Regions from separate parts of the Shewanella sp. SNU WT4 genome, predicted to be linked through region 3. Evidence: riboswitches for the same ligand, from Rfam matches in the RefSeq annotation. Region 3 holds a riboswitch; each other region holds the start of a gene.
What was found. Region 3 has a riboswitch for cyclic di-GMP ahead of FJQ87_RS13775 (M66 family metalloprotease). Riboswitches for the same ligand answer to the same signal wherever they lie in the genome.
Positions count from the first base shown of each region.

Region 1: another riboswitch for cyclic di-GMP. It lies ahead of FJQ87_RS07915 (M66 family metalloprotease); the one in region 3 lies ahead of FJQ87_RS13775 (M66 family metalloprotease).
Region 2: another riboswitch for cyclic di-GMP. It lies ahead of FJQ87_RS03050 (immunoglobulin-like domain-containing protein); the one in region 3 lies ahead of FJQ87_RS13775 (M66 family metalloprotease).

Region 1 covers NZ_CP041151.1:1,759,643-1,767,358, reverse strand. The annotation lists gene FJQ87_RS07930 (glycosyltransferase) at 1-1,045, shown strand, start outside; gene FJQ87_RS07925 (IS110 family transposase) at 1,678-2,694, opposite strand; gene FJQ87_RS07920 (LTA synthase family protein) at 2,861-4,690, opposite strand; cyclic di-GMP riboswitch class I at 5,010-5,097, shown strand; gene FJQ87_RS07915 (M66 family metalloprotease) at 5,180-7,716, shown strand, end outside.
Region 2 covers NZ_CP041151.1:675,517-683,232, reverse strand. The annotation lists gene typA (translational GTPase TypA) at 1-1,296, opposite strand, end outside; gene glnA (glutamate--ammonia ligase) at 1,697-3,106, shown strand; gene FJQ87_RS03055 (hypothetical protein) at 3,180-3,989, opposite strand; gene FJQ87_RS03050 (immunoglobulin-like domain-containing protein) at 4,245-6,431, opposite strand; cyclic di-GMP riboswitch class I at 6,488-6,573, opposite strand; gene ovoA (5-histidylcysteine sulfoxide synthase) at 7,025-7,716, shown strand, end outside.
Region 3 covers NZ_CP041151.1:3,065,437-3,073,152, reverse strand. The annotation lists gene FJQ87_RS13775 (M66 family metalloprotease) at 1-2,964, opposite strand, end outside; cyclic di-GMP riboswitch class I at 3,047-3,134, opposite strand; partial or broken gene FJQ87_RS13770 (transposase) at 3,430-3,689, shown strand; gene FJQ87_RS13765 (J domain-containing protein) at 4,038-5,228, shown strand; partial or broken gene FJQ87_RS13760 (IS1634 family transposase) at 5,364-5,585, opposite strand; gene FJQ87_RS13755 (DUF1778 domain-containing protein) at 5,709-5,978, shown strand; gene FJQ87_RS13750 (GNAT family N-acetyltransferase) at 5,975-6,508, shown strand; partial or broken gene istB (IS21-like element ISSba11 family helper ATPase IstB) at 6,709-6,996, opposite strand; gene FJQ87_RS13735 (IS66 family insertion sequence element accessory protein TnpB) at 7,090-7,362, shown strand; gene tnpB (IS66 family insertion sequence element accessory protein TnpB) at 7,359-7,706, shown strand.

The DNA of each region.
Region 1 (7,716 bases), 1.3 Mb from region 3:
AGATCCGAATATGGCCATAGTGCAAGCGCCGCAGGATTATCATGATGGCGATGAATCCTTGTATAAGGCCATGATCAACGCCGAATACCAAGGCTTCTTCCATATAGGTATGGTGACCCGTAACGAGCGTAATGCCATCATTCAACACGGCACTATGACTATGGTGCGAGCGCAAGTGTTGCAAGACATGCGCTGGAGCGAATGGTCAATTACTGAAGATGCCGAGCTTGGGCTGCGAATTTTAGCCGCAGGTTACGATGCCACTTATGTGCCGCGCAGCTATGGCCAAGGCGTCATGCCAGACACCTTTATCGACTATAAGAAACAGCGTTTTCGCTGGGCCTATGGCGCTGTGGTGATTATGCGCGAGCATTTATCCACCTTATTAGGTATGAATGATACCAAGTTAAGTAAGGGGCAGCGTTATCACTTCCTCGCGGGCTGGTTGCCGTGGTTAGCCGATGGCATTAACTTGTTCTTTAACCTTGCTGCGATTTTTTGGACCGTGTTAATAGTTTTGTTCCCTGAGCACTTTGCTACGCCAGAAGCCTTATTATCGGTATTGCCTCTGTCTTTCTTTGTGTTCAAACTCAGTAAGATGTTTGTGCTTTATCGCCGCCGTGTGGGCACTAATTGGCGTCAATCTATCGCCTCTTGTATTGCAGGCTTAGCGCTATCTCATACCATTGGCCGCGCTATGGTGGCAGGCTTTGTCACCAGTAAGATTGGCTTCTTTCGTACCCCAAAACTTGCGGCTAAAAACCGCTTGTTAAAGGCATTAATGGATTGCCGCGAAGAGTTACTGTTTGCCATTGCTATGCTCGGCGGCGTGTATCTGATCACTCGCGGTATAAATACTGGCAGCTTGACCCACAACGTCAGCTTAATTGACTTGTACATGTGGCGTTTGGTGATTTTAGTGCAAAGTATTCCGTTTATTGCGGCAGTGGTGGTGAGCTTAATTAGCGCTATGCCAGGCATTCCCGCTAAGTTAATTGAGCCGATGCGCCCGATTAATCGTGAAGAGCACATAGTCAAAAAATAAGCCTGAGCGCGGCGCTTAAGCCTTGAACACGTAAGCCTTGAAAGCCACCTTAATCGGTGGCTTTTTTATAGGCTAACGCCGCTATCGTTAAACGCTGGTAATGCTGGCAATAAGAGTGAAACTAGGGTGATGATAGTGAAACTTGTGTGGTGATAGTGAAACTAGGGTGATGAAAGTGAAACTATGCTGGTGATAGCTAAGCGATATCAATGCCATGGCAATCAAGCGCTACGCCTGTTTTGATATGATTTTAATACTGGTATTAATAGTTAGGACGATAACGACTCGGGCGCTTATCGCTGCAGCGCTTCTGCTCAGCAGTCACTCTTAGCGCAACTATTCCGGCAGTTCACTATTTATGCCACCAGCTTCCTTGTCAGCAAACACTTGTCATCGCCCCATAAAAATGTATGGTCCGCCTCGTTATTGCAAATGATATTTTCGATAACGAGGTTGGTTTGCGCTAATGTATTCGGAGTCTTCATTAGGTGCTACCACCCGCTCCACGATGAGTTCCGCGCTAGATTGTCCTCAAAAAGCCCAAAGCATACTGCGTTGCTGTTTTTTATGTCAGGTCTTCAATCTAGTGGTCTGACCGTTCTGCCATCTTTTTTATCATCTGCAAACTCGGCTTAAACTCTTACTTCAAATGCTTGCTTGGTCGATAACACTGACCACGCTATCCGCACTAACTTATTCGCCAAAGCGACAACCGCTACGTTAAATGGCTTTCTGGCTCTTAACTCCAAAATCCATTCACCAAAAACAGCGACTGCAACCTCTGGCCTTGATAAAATCGACCGTGCACCATGGATGAATAACGTCCTCAACGCTTTGTTGCCGCGCTTACTTATCCCCAAAAGCGTGGTTTTGCCGCCAGTTGAGTATTGATGTGGGACAAGCCCTATCCAGGCGGCTAACTGTCGTCCATTTTTAAAGTGACCCACATCGGAGATATCCGCTAAACACTGACTCGCTGTTAAATTTCCCACACCTGGGATAGATTTAAGCAGTTGAGCATCTTCATTTTGCTCGACAAGCTGTTTCAGCTTGTTATCTTGACCTGCAATACGCTCATTAAGCTGTAAATAGTATTCGTGATGCTCAATCAACTCCTGCATTAACATCTGAGGAATAGATTCTTTACTATAAGCAAGCCATTGAAATAGGCTCTTCATCTTGCTATGCCCTTTAGGGAAGCTCATACCAAATTCAAGCAAGATAGCTCCAATACGGGACATGCACGCGGTACGCTCTTTTACGTAACTAGAACGAATACGTTGGATCACTGAGATAACCTGAGCAGTTTCAGTTTTAACACCAACAAAGCGCATCGATGGGCGTGTTGATGCTTCCGCTATTGCATCAGCATCGATGTAATCATTTTTATTAGTTTTAACGTAAGGTTTAACGTACTGCGGAGGAATGAGTTTAACTTCGTGCCCAAAAGACTGGCACTTTCGAGCGAGCCAATGTGAGCCACCACATGACTCCATGGCTATGATTGTTGCGGGTGTTTGAGCTAAAAACTCAATAAGTTTTGCGCGAGATAAATGCTTTCGAAATTGCTCTCGACCGCTATAGTCATGAGCAACAAGATGAAAAGAAGATTTGCCTAAATCGATCCCAATTACTTTAATAGTAGACATGATGGTTCGCCTCTTTGTTTGCCTAACCCTAAGCTTAGCTTAGGGGTGAGGCGGACCATCTAATTAAGGCCGATAACCATCAAAGGGTTATCGGCCTTTACTCTTAAGCGTTAACTGACTTAGCTGCTACAGCAATTATCTGAGCACAAGCTAGCCAAAGGGCCAACTAGTCTTTCTGAGTTGGCGCTAAGCTCCACTGGGCGCCACTAAAGATATCTTGTGAAATAATCAGTGCTTGCTCTAACCACTCATTAAACACTTGGCATTCAGGCGTTTGTGATTGCTGCGCGCACAGCATTTTATCACCGGCGGGCGGCTGCACTATGCTGATCCCAGCGAGCGGGCGCACAGTGGCAGCTTGCGGCGATTTAAGCACAGTTAACAAGTTCTGCTGCGTATCCCCGAGCAAGGCCAAAATCCGGCGTGGCAACTCATACAAGGCAATCTCGCCCCATTGCTGCGGGCCATTAATACCATCAATCACAATTAACGGCGTGCGCAGTGACGTGGCAAACATCTCAGGGCTAAAATCCGCTTTATTAGCACTAATGACGCCAGTTTGGGTATAGCCGTCGTAATTAGGCCCAAGAAACGGTAAGTGATCACCAAACATCACGATTAACGCTTGTGGGTCTTGCGCTTGCACTGTGGCAATAAAGTCCATGATTTCACGGGTTTTGTAGTACATTTGATTGGCATATTTCACCGCCATCTCATTCGCGCCAGTCGCGCTTATCACCACAGGGCGGCGCTCGTTTAATGGATAATCCAAATGTCCAAAAATAGTGACTATGTAATTTAGCGTCGCTTGGCCATTATCGCGATTAGCCGCCGTTTTATCCCACACTTGATTAAATAACGACACATCGCTCATAAACTCGCGGTTCATGTCATCTTGGCGGAAATCATTAATCGACCAGTATTTATCAAAACCTACGCGATTATAAGCATTAACCCGATTCCAAAAGCCCGCATGATTGGGGTGTGAAGCTATGGTTTGATAGCCAGCATCGGATAAATAGCGCGGCAAGCACGGCACTTCATTGCGCAGCCAACCCTCAAAAAACACCGCATTTTGGGTGACAGGAAACCCGCATAAGGCTTCAAATTCACTATTGGCCGTATAACCACCAAATACCGGCGCTAGCACTGTGCTATTGGCTGTGGCTTGCCATAAATCGCGAAACCTTGGGTCAAACGGGTCTTGATTAAAGCCCACGTTGCCAAGCGCCATAGGATCCCAAAAGGATTCCAGCAATAACACATAAACATTGCGCTTATCGCTAATGCTGGCGGCGGGAGCTAAGGCTTGCGCTGGGAAAATACTGGTTTTAGCGGCTAACACTTGCTCTTGTGTTACTTTCGTTTGACCCCGCGCAATCACGCGACTGCCTTCTACCGTCAAATGCAGCAACAAGCCGCGATCTTTATAGTTACCCGGTTGATCCCACACCCTATCGCCCACATGGACATCAAACCATGCTTGTAAGCTACTGGATTGATTAACATAAAAAAATCCAGCCCCAACCAATAACGCCAGTAGCAACCAAGTGCGCTGCCGCTGCCAAGCAATCGCGACCATCAAGCCGCCAAATGGGATCAGTAGCGCCGCCCATAAGGCCCAGTAACGCCAATCATTAAATAACTGAAACATATTGCCGACGATACTAAAGTCATCAGGCATGATGGGGCTGCCTAAGATCATGAGCTTGAGCGCATTACTGACCTGCAGCACTAAGGTAAAGCTGGTGTACACTATGACCCAAGCTAAAAAATTGCGGCACAATACAAATAATAGCGCCGCGAATACCAGCTGAATAATGGCATCTTTAACCCAAACCCCAGGCCAAACCCCGACATCAAAACTGCTCGCAAGCCCCACTTGAATCAGGCTATACAAGGCCAGTGTATATAGCACCATATATAACCATGGTCGCCATAACGCTAAGCGCTTCTGTAAACGTGTTTTCGGGAAAACTATCCTTGATTGCTGCATATTGCCCTACATCCGAAACTAGCCAAGCTAGGTAACATATTGTGCAATATCATACTCATTTTGAAAGAATTTAATAGCTTAAGTCATTAATCATTCCATAACTTATACCGACTTATTGCAACCTGGCCTATCTCGGTTTTTGCGCCTATGGTTAAACCATCATCTTAACTTGCGCCATTTCTGCTATTTTAGAGGTTAGCGCGCCCAAGATGAATCAGCAAGACCAGCAATGCCATCAAAATCAATTAGTTAAGCAGATGCTTACATTGGCACTGGATTAATTAATCCATATATTGGTCGCCAGCAAAAATTGCTGACACATTGAAAAAGGCAAACCAGTTGAAAGGCTGGGACGCAAAACCACCGGTCTAAGGGGCATTTGTACCTATGATAGCGGCGATGCCATTGGTATCAGACTTGTCGCCTTATGCAGCAAGTCTAGTAATGCGTGTTGCCTTATTGAATTTCTACGCTCAATAAGGAAGATATATGTTTAAAACTCGTTTTTCCCCTCTCGCCTTAGTGATAGCTAGTGCATTGGTGCCGTTAGCGGCGCAGGCCGAAGTCACTATGCAGCAAGCTGCCGAACAAACGTTTAGCGTCATTAAAGCCATGAAACAGCGCGGTGAAGCTAATGATGGCGTGATTGTTGATGGTAACAAACGCTTTATTGTCTATAACGACTATCGTTTTGAACTGCATGATGATAATTACCCTAAATTTCCTTTCCCTTATGGCGGCGAAGAAGCCCTAGCCCCTTATTATGCCGCGTTCCCATTTTTAAATGATAAATGGGACATAGTGATGAATAATAACTACGGTTTTTATTTCATTCATGATGATTTTGGCAGCATGAGTAGCGACACTCAGGGTTGTTTTGTCGAATATTTTCCAGAACCCAGTTTCAGCGAAGATAAGATAATGCGCTTTGAAAAGACTGAGTGTATCAGCGCGCCTATGATTACTGACTTTGCCCTGTCTGGCATATTTGATATTGGTGCCACTGCCACTTGGCAAGGCCATGTGGAAGGTAATCACTATCAGCTGAGTTTAAGTTCACCGTCAACTAAAACGCAAATGTTTAACGCCACCGCCCCTGAGTTCTACCTAGGTAATCTGTCACCAAACACTGATTATCAATTAGCCCTGGAAGCTTGTAATACCACAGGGTGTGTAGCCGTAGAACCGATTACACTCACCACCAAAACCAGTCAAGCGGGTTTTCATGATGGTATTCGCCACTTAAATCACCTTGATGGTGAAATTGCCGCCCATGTGTCCTTGATGCAAAGTCACAGCTTAACCGCCCCCTTTGGCAATGATGAGTTAAATGCGCCGGATGTCGTGATCAACCGTGCTGCCATGCTGCTAGTGACGCCAGAGCTTAACGACATTAACCAGTTATGGGTTGAGGTGTATTTTGAAGGCGAGCTTATCGCGCGCGAAATCATGCAGTCGCCCGCCAATCAGCCCAAAACTGACCAATACGCCGTTGACGGTCGGCCAATGGTCATTTTTGACCATGATGTCTGGAGCTTGCCGCTTCAATGGAATTGGATGACCCCAGGCTTATCCCTTAAGTTTATCGATAATCATGGCCGCAGTTCAGAATTGGCGCAGCACAGTATTACCTTTGGCGGCGCGCCTGAGTTAGTCATCCAAAACATCGACATGGGCATGTTAACTAAGCCACGTGGCCGCAATACCATGGCTAACAATACTGCTGAACATGCCAGTGATTATTTTCAAAAAATCCCAGTATCTAAATTAGTGATGGGCCAATATGCCCCTGCCCATTTTGAAACTGTCACTATGCCTAATGGCAAAGTGTACACTGAACGCAGTGACACTGATGGTGGCTGGCATAGCGGTGATATGCGCGAAGCCATTGGTAAAGCGTTAATTTCAACGGGTATTAATAATGCTAACGTCGGCATTACTACCTCAGGGGGGTATTCACAGGCCTACAATCGCCGTTTTAACCAACTGACAGCGCACACTAATGTCGGCGTTTACACCCATCCAGACAATGGCTCAAACAAAACCGTAGTGCATGGCGGTAGCGGTGGTGGTGGCATTTTAACCTTGGAAGCAACCACAGGTAATGAATGGTCTCATGAAGTGGGACATAACTTTGGCAGAAGCCACTATCCGAGCATGGCCTCAGTGCATGATATGCAAAGCGGTTGGGGCTGGGATCAGGTATTTAACCGCTTTATCGGCAATATCGATTGGCGCGGTGCGCCAGCGATATCAAGTGCGGGCGGCGAAACCTCATTACCATATTTAGAGACATTCCGCTTTTTGCATGACGCCCAAGCCGGTGGTGAAAAGCAAAAAATTGGTTTAGTCAGTAACTTTACCCTTGAACACCCAACTCAAGCACGCCGCACGCAAGCTTGGTTAAATAGTGGCTTTAACCAAACACCTGACGGCAATTATCACTATGCCACATGGGATCAAGCGCAACAAACCTATGTAGAAGCCAACACTACAGCACCAGCACCAGTAAAAACCGGCATACCTGTGACAACCTTAGTGGGTATTTACGATCCTTTAGGTGTAAACCCAAGTCAAATTTATCCCGTGCTTTACGGTAACTACGGCAATGTATTTGATTTAGCGCCAGCCACCGACTTTGAAGCGCCAGCACTGAGCCCAGGTTGGCATCAATACCAAAGCTTAAGCGCTGAGCATTTAGCGATGTCAACGTGGAAAACCATAGTCGACAACGGCAGTCATCAACGTTTATGCCAATTTGCTTTTACTACCACCAACAACACTACAGTCAACTTAGTCGGTCATGTCGAGCCTAACAGCAACACTTGCCACGCCAGTGATGACATGCGTTGGAACTTAGGCGGAACTTGGCAGCAAATGGAATCGAGCGCAGGTGATTATTCACTGCTGTTCCCTTATGGCAAAGGGCAAATTACTTACAGCCCAACCCCTGAGATAGGTGAAGTGAATCTGTGTCAACTGACTGACATTAATAACCCAAGCCATAATGGTGCCGGCTTCGTGCA
Region 2 (7,716 bases), 1.7 Mb from region 3:
ATCTAACTGCATATCTTTCATGTCAGCTTTACGGGTACCCAGCTTCTCGATCACGCTGCCTTGATGCTCTTCTTCAACGTCAACAGTCAGGTTTTCGAATGGTTCACACTTAACACCATCGATATCCTTGATGATAACTTCTGGACGAGAAACGGCTAATTCATAACCTTCACGACGCATGTTTTCAATCAGGATAGATAAGTGCAGTTCACCACGGCCAGAAACGCGGAAACGATCTGGGCTGTCAGTTTCTTCAACACGCAGTGCTACGTTGTGCACTAATTCTTGCTGCAGACGCTCAAGAATATTACGTGAAGTTACATACTTACCTTCTTTACCAGCAAACGGAGAAGTGTTTACTTGGAAAGTCATGGTCAGAGTAGGCTCATCAACAGACAGTGGCGTCATAGCTTCTACAGCGCCAGCAGCACATACAGTATCAGAAATCTTCAGTTCGCCTAAGCCGGTGATAGCTACGATGTCGCCAGCGTTAGCAACTTCAACTTCGTGGCGATCCAGACCCATGTAACCTAATACTTGGCCCATTTTACCGTTACGAACTTTACCATCAGCACCAACAATACTTACCTGTTGGTTAGTTTTGATGCTACCACGGTTAATACGGCCGATACCGATAACACCCACGTATGAGTTGTAATCCAGCTGAGAAATCTGCATCTGGAAGGTACCGTCACTGTCAGCATCTGGAGGAGATACGCGATCAATGATAGTTTGGAACAGTGGAGTCATGTCATCGCTAGCAACATCCGGATCCAAAGTCGCGAAACCGTTTAATGCAGAAGCATAAACAATTGGGAAGTCCAACTGCTCATCGGTAGCGCCTAAGTTATCGAACAGGTCGAATACTTGATCGATAACCCAATCAGGACGAGCGCCTGGACGGTCAATCTTGTTGATAACAACGATTGGCTTCAGACCTTGAGCAAAAGCTTTCTGAGTCACGAAGCGAGTTTGTGGCATAGGACCATCAACCGCATCAACCAGCAATAATACTGAATCAACCATCGACATAACACGCTCTACTTCACCACCGAAATCGGCGTGACCAGGAGTGTCAACGATGTTAATACGGTAATCATTCCATTTGATGGCAGTGTTCTTTGCCAGAATCGTGATCCCACGTTCTTTTTCCAGATCGTTGGAGTCCATTACTCGCTCTGTTGCTTCGCCACGAGTCGCCAGAGTACCTGACTGACCCAGCAGCTTATCAACCAAGGTCGTTTTACCATGGTCAACGTGCGCAATGATTGCGATGTTACGTAATTTTTCTAGCACAGATAAAACCTCTTACCATCAAAAACATTAAGGGCATTTGCCACCGCTAAACAGTATAGTGGTTGCAATAAAAAGTGGTACATTCTACTCTACGGGAGCCTTGCCGCACAGGATTATTTTTTGGCCACTCATGGAAACCTTCGCCAGCTCGCTCATCTGCTCCCAAATGCACCCTAATGGTGAAGTTATCTGCTCCTGCCCCAAAATATATCATCGTGCGCACCATATTGGTGCAAACCGAGTCAACCTCGCTCAACAAGAACCACCAAACACAATATAAACAATAACTTAAATAATTGGCACGACTTTCGCTTTATATTGGCTAACCCTGTCGAAAGCCATTTAGGCAGACAATAATAAATTGATTAGTGAGTGCTTTACCCTACCGGAGGCTTAAACAATGTCGTATGAAGCAGTTTTACAACAATTAGCAGAACACGAAGTAAAATTTGTTGATTTACGTTTTACCGATACCAAAGGTAAAGAACAGCACGTGACTATTCCTACCCATCAAGTAGATGCCGACTTTTTTGAAGACGGCAAAATGTTTGATGGTTCATCGATTGCAGGTTGGAAAGGCATCAGTGAATCTGACATGGTGTTAATGCCAGATCCAGACACTTTCTTGTTAGATCCGTTCACCGAAGAAACTACTGCACTGATCCGCTGTGACATTTTAGAGCCAGGCACAATGCAAGGTTACAATCGTGACCCACGCTCTATCGCTAAGAAAGCGGAAGAGTATCTGCGTGCCACCGGCATTGCTGATACCGTATTAGTCGGTCCAGAGCCAGAATTCTTCCTGTTTGACGATGTCCGTTTTGGTACTGACATGTCAGGCTGTTTCGTAAAAATTGATGCCAAAGAAGCGGCATGGAACTCAGGCACTAGCTATGAAGGCGGCAACACTGGCCATCGCCCTATGGTCAAAGGCGGTTACTTCCCAGTAGCACCTGTAGACTCATCACAAGACTTACGTAGCGCTATGTGTTTAGTGCTGGAAGAAATGGGTCAAGTGGTTGAAGCGCATCACCATGAAGTGGCGACTGCAGGTCAAAACGAAATTGCAACTCGCTTTAATACCCTGACTAAAAAAGCCGACGAAATTCAAATTCTTAAGTATGTGGTTCATAACATGGCTCACGCCTATGGTAAGACCGCAACTTTCATGCCTAAGCCAATCGTAGGCGATAACGGTAGCGGCATGCACGTGCACCAGTCACTGTCTAAAGATGGCGTTAACTTATTTGCTGGCGACAAGTACGCAGGGTTAAGTGAATTAGCTCTGTTCTACATTGGCGGTATTATTAAGCACGCTCGCGCCATCAATGCTTTCACTAACCCAAGCACTAACTCTTATAAGCGCTTAGTACCGCATTTTGAAGCGCCTGTGATGTTGGCATACTCTGCCCGTAACCGCAGCGCCTCAATCCGCATTCCGGTAGTACCAAGCCCTAAGGGTCGTCGCATTGAAGCGCGCTTCCCAGATCCACATGCCAACCCATACTTAGGCTTTGCAGCCCTGTTGATGGCAGGACTTGATGGTATTCAAAACAAGATCCATCCAGGCGAAGCTATGGATAAAGACTTGTATGACTTACCACCAGAAGAAGCAGCAGAAATCCCGCAGGTGGCACGTTCACTGGAAGATGCATTAGCGCACTTAGATGCAGACCGTGAGTTCTTAACTCGTGGCGGCGTATTTAGCAATGACTTCATTGATTCGTACATTACCCTGAAAACTGCTGAAGCTGAGCGCGTTGCTCGCACCACGCACCCACTTGAATTCGAAATGTATTACAGCTTGTAATTGGTTGAATTAACACCAAAAAGCCCTGCGATGCAGGGCTTTTTTATCTCACAGAAGTAACACTTAAAAAATCTTAATTACTCAATATTGGCATTTTATCTAAAGCGATTGAGTCGCCATAAAACTCAATATTCTTATTAAAATCAGTTACCACTAAGCTGATAGTCTTACCCTGCTGATTAAGCGTCACTTCAACACTCGCGCTACTATCAATATTTAGCAATTGCCGCTGCATATCATCACGACTAAACACCCGCACACTGTTTATCGTTAATAACACATCACCGCGAGCAACCCCGGCAGTAGTCACTAATTCAGGGCTGGCATGACTGACAAGCATTACATTAGGTAACTGCGCGCCATGAAGCCCATGGATGTATTCAGCCTCTGTTAATTCATCTCGGGCTTGCTGCCATAAAGCGCGTCTTGCATCAGCTAGCTGACCTTCATTGGCCCAGCCCTCGGCTAACGCTTGCTTTTGTAATGCTACATCAGCCAGTTGCACGCGGGAAACATACGCTTGAGCATTTTGCAGGCGCAACGCCTTGGCCTTGGCATCCTCAATGGGGGCAATTGCTGTGGCACTCGGTTGCGGCGCAAGATTGTCGCTAGGTTTAGCGCGATAAGCTTGCATGTGGCCTGCCATATCACCGCTTAGCCCAGCTTTGACCATGCGCAGTAACCATTCAATTTCTTGCTGCTGCATAGCCACTTCTTGCTGCAGGCGCGCAATCTCAATAGCATCAACACTTTGCTCGGCAAGAATCGATGGCGCTGGCATAGACGCCGCTAACTTAGCATCCATTAACTCGGCGCCGACCAAGCCCAAACCTAAGCTTAAGCTTATGGCGATTGGATATCCGACTATATGAGTGAACTTCATAGCGACCACCACCAATTCAACATAAAACCCACAGCACGTTAACATCAAGTTTGACCAAAATAAAGCGTCATATTCATAACATGTTTTACTAAAACAACAGCTTATAAAGCAGATTAAAAACAGAGTGCAGAACATTAGCGACTTAAATATGCGCAAGGCTTAGCCCGCATGAATACTTAACTCTCGGCCACAAAAAAGCCGCCCGAGGGCGGCTTTAATTAACAGCAGTATTTATTGATAGTTAGACTCGCGGGATTAACGCGCGTCCCAAGCATCCATCCAATAAGCACTGGCACCTGGCGCGTAAGCAGCGCTTGCACACCAAGCGGTATATGGCCAAGGCTTACACTGGTAAATATTGCCATCGCTACCTGTAACCATGTCACCAGCGGCATACTGGGTACCAGCCACATAAGCTGGATAATCACCCGGTGGCAAAGGCTCGCTTTCTTTCAGCATCAGCGTAAAGGCTTGCTTAGACTCGTTACCATCAGTATCAGTTGCCGCCAATTGCAGGCGATACTCACCAGCAATAACTTGTGCTAAAGACAGATTTACCGTTTGCTCTGCTGCAATTTGCGCGGCGAAATCGCCACCGTTAACTATCATTCCGCCAGTATCGGTCACTTTCATAGTAACCATAGCGCTGCGGTTAGTTTTAACAGTCACCGCTAAATCCACGGCGCCATCTTTGATGTGATACTCAGCAGCGATACCGCTAAGTGAAACGCTTAACTTTGGCAGTTCAGGCGATACACCGCCGTCACAATCGCTATCGCCAGCAACGCGCCACACGCCCCACTCACCTGTGCTACCAGGCTCATCACCTTGGGTCCACCAGCCAGCGCTCCAGCTCTTACCCTGATGGCTAACCACTTCATCAGCTAAATAGACTTTATCCGCCTGCCAGGCATTACCACACACCAGCGAGTCATCAGTCACGCGCACTTGACGCGAGGCTGTCACTTGTTGACCAGCATTGTCTGTCACTGAGTAAGTTAAGCTGTAGCGGCCGACAGTATTCACATCCACTTTGCCAGAAACCTGAATTTGAGCAGTAAGATCACCATCTTCCGCATCAAATGCCGTCACATCAGCTAAGGGATCAAATGCGGCGCCTAATGGCACGACGCGATTATCTAATCCACTAAAGACAGGCTTCACGCTATAAACTTCAATTTTGCGGGCATCAACAGTTTCGTTGTCATCATTATCACTGACGCGATAAGTCAGTACATATTCACCTAAGGTGTTGGTATCAACTTGGCCTTCAATCACAATGCGCGAGGTTAAATCACCATTTTCGGTATCCATAGCAGTCACGCCTGCCATAGGATCAAATGTTGTGGCATGCAGCACGCGCGCATGACCTAAGCCTGTGAATACTGGCTTACCCGCTTCTGGTACTGGCGGCACTTGGCTGTGTACAAATGGGCCATAAGCCTTAATGAAGGACTCATTGTATTCATTACCAGCCGCATCACGCCCCATATCCCAGTTAACAGACCAAGTCATAACACCACGCAGCGGCTGACCTTGGTTTTTCAAGGCTTCAAAAGCGCTGTATAAATGCTGTGGATTTTTAACATAGCCAGTGGCCGCGGCATCGTTGCTGGTTGGGATACCAAACACTAACTTGTCGTGAGGGATCTTATAAAAACTGCGACTGCCGTTAATTAATGAATCCGCAATGTAGTAGATAAACTCTTGCTTGAGTTCATCGTTGTTTTGAGCAACCCAACCTACCCCATCAATCCAGATACCATCGCCACCTTGGTTATAAAACTGCGGGTTGATCCAGTCGTAGTAGCCTTCTAAACGCTCTAAATAAGGAACGTATTTGCCACCCGTTGTCAGGTATGGGAATTCTGGAGCCATGGTAATTAAGAAGTTTTTACCTTGAGCGCGGTAGTGCTCTTTCACCATGATTAACGCCGCTGGGATAACCGTCTGGTTATCAGCAGCAGTCACCGCGGCTTGCTCTAAATCTATATCTAAACCATCAAAACCGTAGATATCGGTAAGACGAATCAGTTCATCAGCAAAGGCTTGTTCATCACCGATTTTTAATTCGATATGGGCATCGGCGCCACCTAAGGCTAATAATACGGCGCGGCCTTGACGGTTTAATTCGGCAATTTCAGCAATAAATTCTGCTTCTGATAAACCCACTTGCGGGTCTAAACGAAAGGTAGGAATACGACCTTCAGCTGTGTCATAGACCTTCATAAAAGAGATGTCGACGACGTTATACATAGGGTTAACGTCGCTTAGTTTAACGCATGGCGCTACGCCACCTTTGTAACCGCTGCCATCACACCAGTTATGCCAGTAGCCTACGACGACACCGGCTTCAGGGTTTACCATTTGCGCCTGTAGCGGCTGAGCTAGCCCAGTCAGAGCCAAGACTAACGCACTCAGTGTTAATTTCTTTATCATCATTATTTCCCGTTTCAAATAGAAACAGGTAACGCGAGTTTTTGCACTCGAACACTACCTGTGGAAGCCCCGCTATCTTATGGTTTCACCACTTAGACCGGAGGTTTTGCGTCATGCGCTTTCACGCATTTTGCCTTTATCGCAAGCAGCTTCATGACAAGATGAATCAGCCTTTACAATAACTTGAGCCGCAACAAGCTTGGCTCTAAGTAGTTATGATTGTCACCTTTAATCTTAAAATAAGCTTAAAACCATGCTTAAATATGATTAATAGCATAATTCGCACTCAAATCATTTACTTATAAAAGCAAATAACCCACATCTACCGAACCTTTCGCTCGCTAACTTCATGCTAAAACAACAACTAATCGCCACTATCTACTGGTTTAGGCCGACTAACGCTTAAGCGCTAACCATGCTTGAATATTGAAATAAATTTAGGCTTTAAAACACTCAATCCACTGAAGCAGATTGAGTCGCCATCCCACAACTGATAATGTTTATTAAGATGTTATAAACGTAAACATTATCGCCATCAATCATTATCACCTATGGTGTATATTCAATCACACGGATACGCAGATTAAGGATTGCTCGTGACCTCACTCAATCAAAGTGTTTCTCTTGATGGTACCGATGTTGAAAGTAAACGCGCCGAGATTAAGCGCTATTTCAACCATACTTGGCAGCAATATCAGCAGTTATTCGACCTTATCAATACCGATGACGCCTATTTTCTTAAGGCTGAACCGTTACGTCATCCGTTGATTTTTTATTTTGGCCATACCGCCACTTTTTATATCAACAAACTTAAACTGGCTCGCCTCATTGATGAGCGTATCAACCCTGAATTTGAGTCTATGTTTGCCATAGGCGTGGATGAAATGAGCTGGGATGATGTCAACAGTCAGCACTATGCCTGGCCAAGCGTCTGTCAAGTGCGGCGCTATCGCGATGAAGTGAGCGCTTGTGTCAATCAAGTCATAGATAACCTAGCGCTGAGCTTACCTATTACGGCGCAATCGCCGGCTTGGCTCATATTAATGGGCATAGAGCATGAAAGAATTCATCTTGAAACATCGTCTGTCATTATCCGCCAGCTGCCGCTGCATTTAGTGACGCCCTCAAGCAACTGGCATGCTTGCGAGAGCATGGCTCTAGCGCCCAGCAATCAGTTGCTGCATCAAAGCGGTGGCACTATGACGTTAGGCAAAGCCGCTACCGACATGACTTATGGTTGGGATAATGAGTACGGCCAGCAGTCAGTCACAGTGAATGACTTTGAAGC
Region 3 (7,716 bases):
TAAGTCCATGGCATCGGAGTGATCAAACCAGCCTTTACCAATAGCTGAATCTAATACTTGATAGCCGTGTTCCTGACCTATGATCACTGCTTCTGGTAAGTCTTCAATCCCAGTGGTTAATGATGGCGTTAAGCTATCGAGGATGGTGACACCCTCAGCGTCTTGGCAACTTAGCGTTACATTACTGAGTTCTTGCTGTGGCAAGTTGATGTGGAACTTATTACTTTCATTTGCCCCTAAGCGGTTGCCGGCTAAGTCATAATTCATGCTCTGACCATTTTTACTGATCACATCAAGTCGGCACACATTAACATAAGTGTATTGTGGCTGTTCAATCCGGTTCTGGCTGAGGCTATAACTCCACGCATTGCGGTTACTATGGGTTATTCCAGGTATTTGAACACATTTGTTGCCCTGAATAAAACCCGCGCCATTATGGCTAGGAGTGTTGATATCAGTAAGTAAGCATAGTTTCACTTCACCGATATCAGGTGTCGGTGTATAGACAACATTGCCACGGCCATAAGGGTAGAGTACTGAATAATCACCAGCTAAAGATGCCATATCCTGCCATGTGCCAGCAAGGTTCCAACGCATATCATCACTCGCACGACAAGTATTGGTGGCGGGTTCGACATGACCAACTAAATTAACCGTTTCTGCTGTAGTCGTGGTAAAGCTAAATTGGCACAAACGTTTATGGCTGCCATTATCGATAATGGTTTTCCAGCTAGATAAGGATAACTGTTCTGGCGTTAGGTCGCGATATTCATTCCAGCCGCCTTTGATGCTTGGACCTGAGTCAGGTGCTTCATAATCGGTTGCGGGTGGTAAATCAAACACATTTCCGTAGTTGCCGTAAAGTACTGGATAAATCTGACTTGGGTTCACACCCGTAGGATCGTAAATACCCACTAAGGTTGTCACAGGTATGCCGGTTTTTACTGGTGCTGGTGCTGTAGTGTTGGCTTCTACATAGGTTTGTTGCGCTTGATCCCATGTGGCATAGTGATAATTACCGTCAGGTGTTTGGTTAAAGCCACTATTTAACCAAGCTTGCGTGCGGCGTGCTTGAGTTGGGTGTTCAAGGGTAAAGTTACTGACTAAACCAATTTTTTGCTTTTCACCACCGGCTTGGGCGTCATGCAAAAAGCGGAATGTCTCTAAATATGGTAATGAGGTTTCGCCGCCCGCACTTGATATCGCTGGCGCACCGCGCCAATCGATATTGCCGATAAAGCGGTTAAATACCTGATCCCAGCCCCAACCGCTTTGCATATCATGCACTGAGGCCATGCTCGGATAGTGGCTTCTGCCAAAGTTATGTCCCACTTCATGAGACCATTCATTACCTGTGGTTGCTTCCAAGGTTAAAATGCCACCACCACCGCTACCGCCATGCACTACGGTTTTGTTTGAGCCATTGTCTGGATGGGTGTAAACGCCGACATTAGTGTGCGCTGTCAGTTGGTTAAAACGGCGATTGTAGGCCTGTGAATACCCCCCTGAGGTAGTAATGCCGACGTTAGCATTATTAATACCCGTTGAAATTAACGCTTTACCAATGGCTTCGCGCATATCACCGCTATGCCAGCCACCATCAGTGTCACTGCGTTCAGTGTACACTTTGCCATTAGGCATAGTGACAGTTTCAAAATGGGCAGGGGCATATTGGCCCATCACTAATTTAGATACTGGGATTTTTTGAAAATAATCACTGGCATGTTCAGCAGTATTGTTAGCCATGGTATTGCGGCCACGTGGCTTAGTTAACATGCCCATGTCGATGTTTTGGATGACTAACTCAGGCGCGCCGCCAAAGGTAATACTGTGCTGCGCCAATTCTGAACTGCGGCCATGATTATCGATAAACTTAAGGGATAAGCCTGGGGTCATCCAATTCCATTGAAGCGGCAAGCTCCAGACATCATGGCCAAAAATGACCATTGGCCGACCGTCAACGGCGTATTGGTCAGTTTTGGGCTGATTGGCGGGCGACTGCATGATTTCGCGCGCGATAAGCTCGCCTTCAAAATACACCTCAACCCATAACTGGTTAATGTCGTTAAGCTCTGGCGTCACTAGCAGCATGGCAGCACGGTTGATCACGACATCCGGCGCATTTAACTCATCATTGCCAAAGGGGGCGGTTAAGCTGTGACTTTGCATCAAGGACACATGGGCGGCAATTTCACCATCAAGGTGATTTAAGTGGCGAATACCATCATGAAAACCCGCTTGACTGGTTTTGGTGGTGAGTGTAATCGGTTCTACGGCTACACACCCTGTGGTATTACAAGCTTCCAGGGCTAATTGATAATCAGTGTTTGGTGACAGATTACCTAGGTAGAACTCAGGGGCGGTGGCGTTAAACATTTGCGTTTTAGTTGACGGTGAACTTAAACTCAGCTGATAGTGATTACCTTCCACATGGCCTTGCCAAGTGGCAGTGGCACCAATATCAAATATGCCAGACAGGGCAAAGTCAGTAATCATAGGCGCGCTGATACACTCAGTCTTTTCAAAGCGCATTATCTTATCTTCGCTGAAACTGGGTTCTGGAAAATATTCGACAAAACAACCCTGAGTGTCGCTACTCATGCTGCCAAAATCATCATGAATGAAATAAAAACCGTAGTTATTATTCATCACTATGTCCCATTTATCATTTAAAAATGGGAACGCGGCATAATAAGGGGCTAGGGCTTCTTCGCCGCCATAAGGGAAAGGAAATTTAGGGTAATTATCATCATGCAGTTCAAAACGATAGTCGTTATAGACAATAAAGCGTTTGTTACCATCAACAATCACGCCATCATTAGCTTCACCGCGCTGTTTCATGGCTTTAATGACGCTAAACGTTTGTTCGGCAGCTTGCTGCATAGTGACTTCGGCCTGCGCCGCTAACGGCACCAATGCACTAGCTATCACTAAGGCGAGAGGGGAGAAACGAGTTTTAAACATATATCTTCCTTATTGAGCATAGAAATTCAATAAGGCAACACGCATTACTAGACTTGCCGCACAAGGCGACAAGTCTGATACCAATGGCATCCCCGCTATCATAGGTACAAACGCCCCTTAGACCGGTGGTTTTGCGTCCCAGCCTTTCAACTGGTTTGCCTTTTTCAATGTGTCAGCAATTTTAGCTGATGATTAATATATGGAATAATTAATCTGGTGTCAATGGTGATCTCTGCCTATGTAATTGATTGGTATGGTTTAATTTAATTTGTTTTTGTTAGTCAGCGCACATTCATCTAGATGTAACATAGAGGTCGCGATCACATCGAGATATTATCGTTGCGTATTCTGCTTGTTCCGAACACTTGTTCCGTAAGAGACTAGCGAATTACACCTTGCTTGTAATACTTCATGGACTTGAGGGAGGGGGGTCATAGACAGGAGCTTAAGAATTAACTCGATTATTTAGATGGCGCAGGATATCACCGCTCAACGAAGGTCAAAGAAATGGCTGCGTTGCTTATGATAGCGCTGCGTCATTTTCTGCCTTACAGCCCAAATCTGAACCCGATAGAGAGGCCGTGGAAGGTGATGAATGAGCATGCCAGAAATAGTGTTTATTTTAAAACTAAGCGCGACTTTAGGGCTGCTCTGACTCAATTTTTTAAAGAAAGACTGCCGAAAACAGGGGGATTTCGCGGATCAATGACAACAATTTTCAGATGTTAAAATCCGCATTTTCAAATCGATTAAGTAAAGGTGAAGGTCTGGGCAGAATTGGTGTAAAGAATGTTGTAGGATATTAGCTTGGCGCATCTTGTTATCCAAGTGTAGTTTTTGGCGAAACCATTTGCTCATGCAACAAGATGTGCTTCCACCCTAATTTGGTAATTTATTGGTAAATCGTCAGGGTTTCCTCTGTGCAAGGGACGTACGATGCTGAAGGTAGATTGCTTTAATTTGCAAGAGTGTAAAAGCTGTTATTGAACGTGCCGTCAACCGTCTACATTTTTAGCAAGTTTGGCGAGTTTATGCATTTTGGGTTGTAAACATTTCATCAGAAGAAAATATTTATGTCATTAATGAACATTATCAATCCTTCGGTTCCAAGTAAATCATGTAACCGTAGGGAAAAACTAGGAAAATTGTGGCAAGACTTCGAAAAAAAACAATTAAGGAATAAACGATATCGAACCAAATTAGAGCTTTTTTACCACGAGTTCACCTCGAAATTACTTGAAAAAGAGCAGCTAGTATGTGATGCCTCAGCCAAATGGGTGTGTCATTTATTGACTTTTGTGCCGCGTAAATCTATTAAGGGTCGTCAAAGAGAGGTGTTGCTAGAATGGATCGAAGAAGAATTAAGAATTATTGAATCGAATCCGTTTAACCCTATCAATACTAACGAAATACGCAATAACTTAACTAGCTTGCTTATTGCTTTTCAAACCACGTTGCCTAAGCAAGAGATAGGTCAGCACGAGCTTGATGCTTTTCGTGAAGAGTTAGAATCTATGCTTGGCTTTGATTTAGATATAGACAATGCGCAGCTGTATGAATTTATTGATGAACCGGCGAAGTTTCAGGCATTTTTTGAGCGAAAATTGGCTGAGCAGTACAATAAAGCTTCTGATGATGACGGCACTGAGAATGCGTTTGAACATGATGAGGATGATGATTTTATCTTTCAATCTACTCAACCAGAGCAAGCATTAAGCCTTGAGCTATTTGGCGATAAAACCATGACCAAATTGTATCGACAATTGGCGAATCAATTTCATCCTGATAAAGAGCTTGATCCCTCTAAAAGGGCGCTGAAAAAAGAGTTGATGCAGCAACTGTCTCAAGCCAAGAAAAGCAAGGATGCTGTAGCCTTGCTGATGTTGGCTCTTGAATATCTGCCAGAGTATAAACTTGAGGCCGATCCCGATATGATGAAACGTATTGAGGCTGCTTTGCAGGTTAAAATTGATATATTAAACCAAGATTATCAATCAATGCGGAGTGGCAATGATATAAAAAGTACTATTTGGCAACGTTTTGGTAGTGGTTCAAAAGCGTCACGTGCTAAGGAGTTAGCACATTATGGTGAATTGCTTACGATTGAAACTACAGAGTTACTTGCAAAAGTCACTAAGATTAAAACAGTACAAGCGATACAAAAGGAATTGAACCAACGTAACCAACTGGGGAGTTTCAACGACTTTTTTGATCTTGCTATGTTTAATGACGAAATTCTTGATGAATTTCGGCACTACAAATAGCGCGTGCAACAGTACCAGCCAAGCGTGCCTGAGCAAACGTCTAACGCCACTCAATCACGCTTTATACCCAATCAACTTGAAGATGCGGATTTTAACATCTGAAAATTGTCATTGATTCGACATTCCGCACCTGATTTAGGAATAAATTTGCTGGTAGCGCTCACCCAATACCTCCAAAATGACCTGCTGGTCGGCCGTTAGCCCTGTCACCTTAGGTGGAGCCTCTCCCAACTGGTACTCGTGCACCCCACCAAAGCGCAAAAAGATCCAGCGGGCGGTCGGCTTCTGAGTTGGCTTCTTTTTCATATCCGCCAGACTGCGGTTCTGCTCCACTAATCCTTGCCGGATACGGTGCTCCCTTACGTTTATGGCGGCGTTATATTCTCACTCGTTCCGTAAACTTTCCGTACAATTGAATGTGCTTTAAGTTTGGACTATAATCTCTCAGTTTGCGGAATGTATCCGTACGCAGGAGGGGTTATGGCAACGGCACGTTTAGATATCCGCCTTGATGAAGAAATCAAGGCAAAAGCCGAAAAAGCATCGGCTTTACTTGGTTTAAAAAGTCTCACTGAATATGTGGTGAGACTTATGGATGAAAATGCGACTCATGTTATTGAGGAGCATGAAAGTCTTATGGTTAAAGACAGTCTTTTTGACGAGTTTATGGTTGCGTGTAATAAAGTAAAAGCACCGAATCAAGCTTTGCTTGAAGCTGTTAAATTTACAGAAAAGAGCGGTATCAAGTGAGTTGGGGCAAAGAGTTTGTAGAATTTAGTAAATCAAAGCATGACCGCGACTCATTTGACTGTGGTGAGCAAGGGCTAAACACATTTATTAAAATTCAAGCTGCAAAGCACATGCAAGCAGGTATTAGCCGAACAATGGTTTTACCTAGTGCTCAACCACTGCTAAATAAAAAATTCGCTATTTGTGCATTTTATAGTGTTGCACCAAGTTCAATCAGTCGAGAAACTTTGCCGACACAACGAGTAAAAAAACTTCCTAGGTATCCAATACCTGTTTTTCTTTTGGCTCAATTAGCTGTGCACAAAGAGTTTCATGGCTCTGGGCTCGGAAAAGTTAGTCTAATTCGCGCGCTGAAGTACTTGTGGGAAGTGAATCATCACATGAGGGTATACGCAATTGTTGTGGACTGTCTGACAGATTCCGCTCAAGCGTTCTATACGAAGTTCGGCTTTGAAGTGTTATGCGAACATAATGGGCGTATTCGTATGTTCTTACCAATGAAAACGGTAGAACAGCTTTTTAATCAATAGGCTACGAATATAAAAACGGTTCAAGAGGGGCAGCCAACGCGTTGCATTTTTACTATGCGTTGGTTTTTGTGATTACGGTGTTATGCGGAAGCTTGGTAGTGGCGTTGGCTGCCCCTTAACCGAGCGTTAGAAGAATTCGTAATCGGAGAGTAGTGTGCTTCCTATAGCGCGTCAATTAGCTTGGCCGGTTGAGACTCGGTTTAATTTAGTTTGTTTTGGGCTTCTTTTCGCCTGTAGCTTTCTCCTTTGCATTGCAAAATTTTCGCGTGGTGGATCAGCCTATCGATTGCCCCTACGGTCATCACTGTGTTACTGAATAACTTATCCCAATCTTCGAATGATTGGTTTGAGGTTATTATTAGGCTATATCTTTCATAACGATGCGCGATAAGCTCGAACAAGACGCTAGTTTCTTCTGTACTTTTTTGCACGTAGCCTAGATCGTCTAAGATTAACACTGCAAATCTGTCCAATTTGACTAGGGCTTCTGGCCATCTCAGCGTAAGCGTCTAGGCAAAGGCACATACCTTTCACCCTGCGACTGATTTATGTTGTTCCCAAGTTTTATTTGGAGACACATAATGAAAACCTTTCGTGATCAGCTGCAGTGGCAAGAGCTCATTCTTGCGCAGCAACAAAGTGGCTTAAATATCAGCACTTATTGGCGTAAACACAAATTATCGACATCTAGCTTTTATGCTTACAAAAAGCGCTTTGCACCGACTGAGAGCGCGTTTCTGTGTGCCAACATTTCACAACGCAAAGTCACCGACCATAAAGTGACCCAACTGCATTTACCTCACTCAACCTCGCCGAGTTTTCTCGCACAATTATTGCGAGAACTCTCCTCATGAAAATGTTTATCGAACCGCCTGCCATTTATTTGCATCGTGATGCTGTGGATTTTCGTAAATCCATCGATGGCCTCGTGACCATTGTTGAAGCTGAATTAGCACATGATGCCTATACTGGCGCACTATTTGTGTTTTGTAATAAAGCTAAAAATAAGCTCAAATTGCTGTATTGGGATAAAACGGGGTTTGCTCTTTGGTATAAACGGCTAGAAAAGCAAAGATTTAAATGGCCCTGTAACGTTGACCATCAAGCTTACTGCTTAACTGAGCAGGAGCTCTCATGGTTGTTATCAGGCTTTGATGTGATTGGACATGAGTCACTACACTATCAGTCTTTTCGTTAAATCAATACGA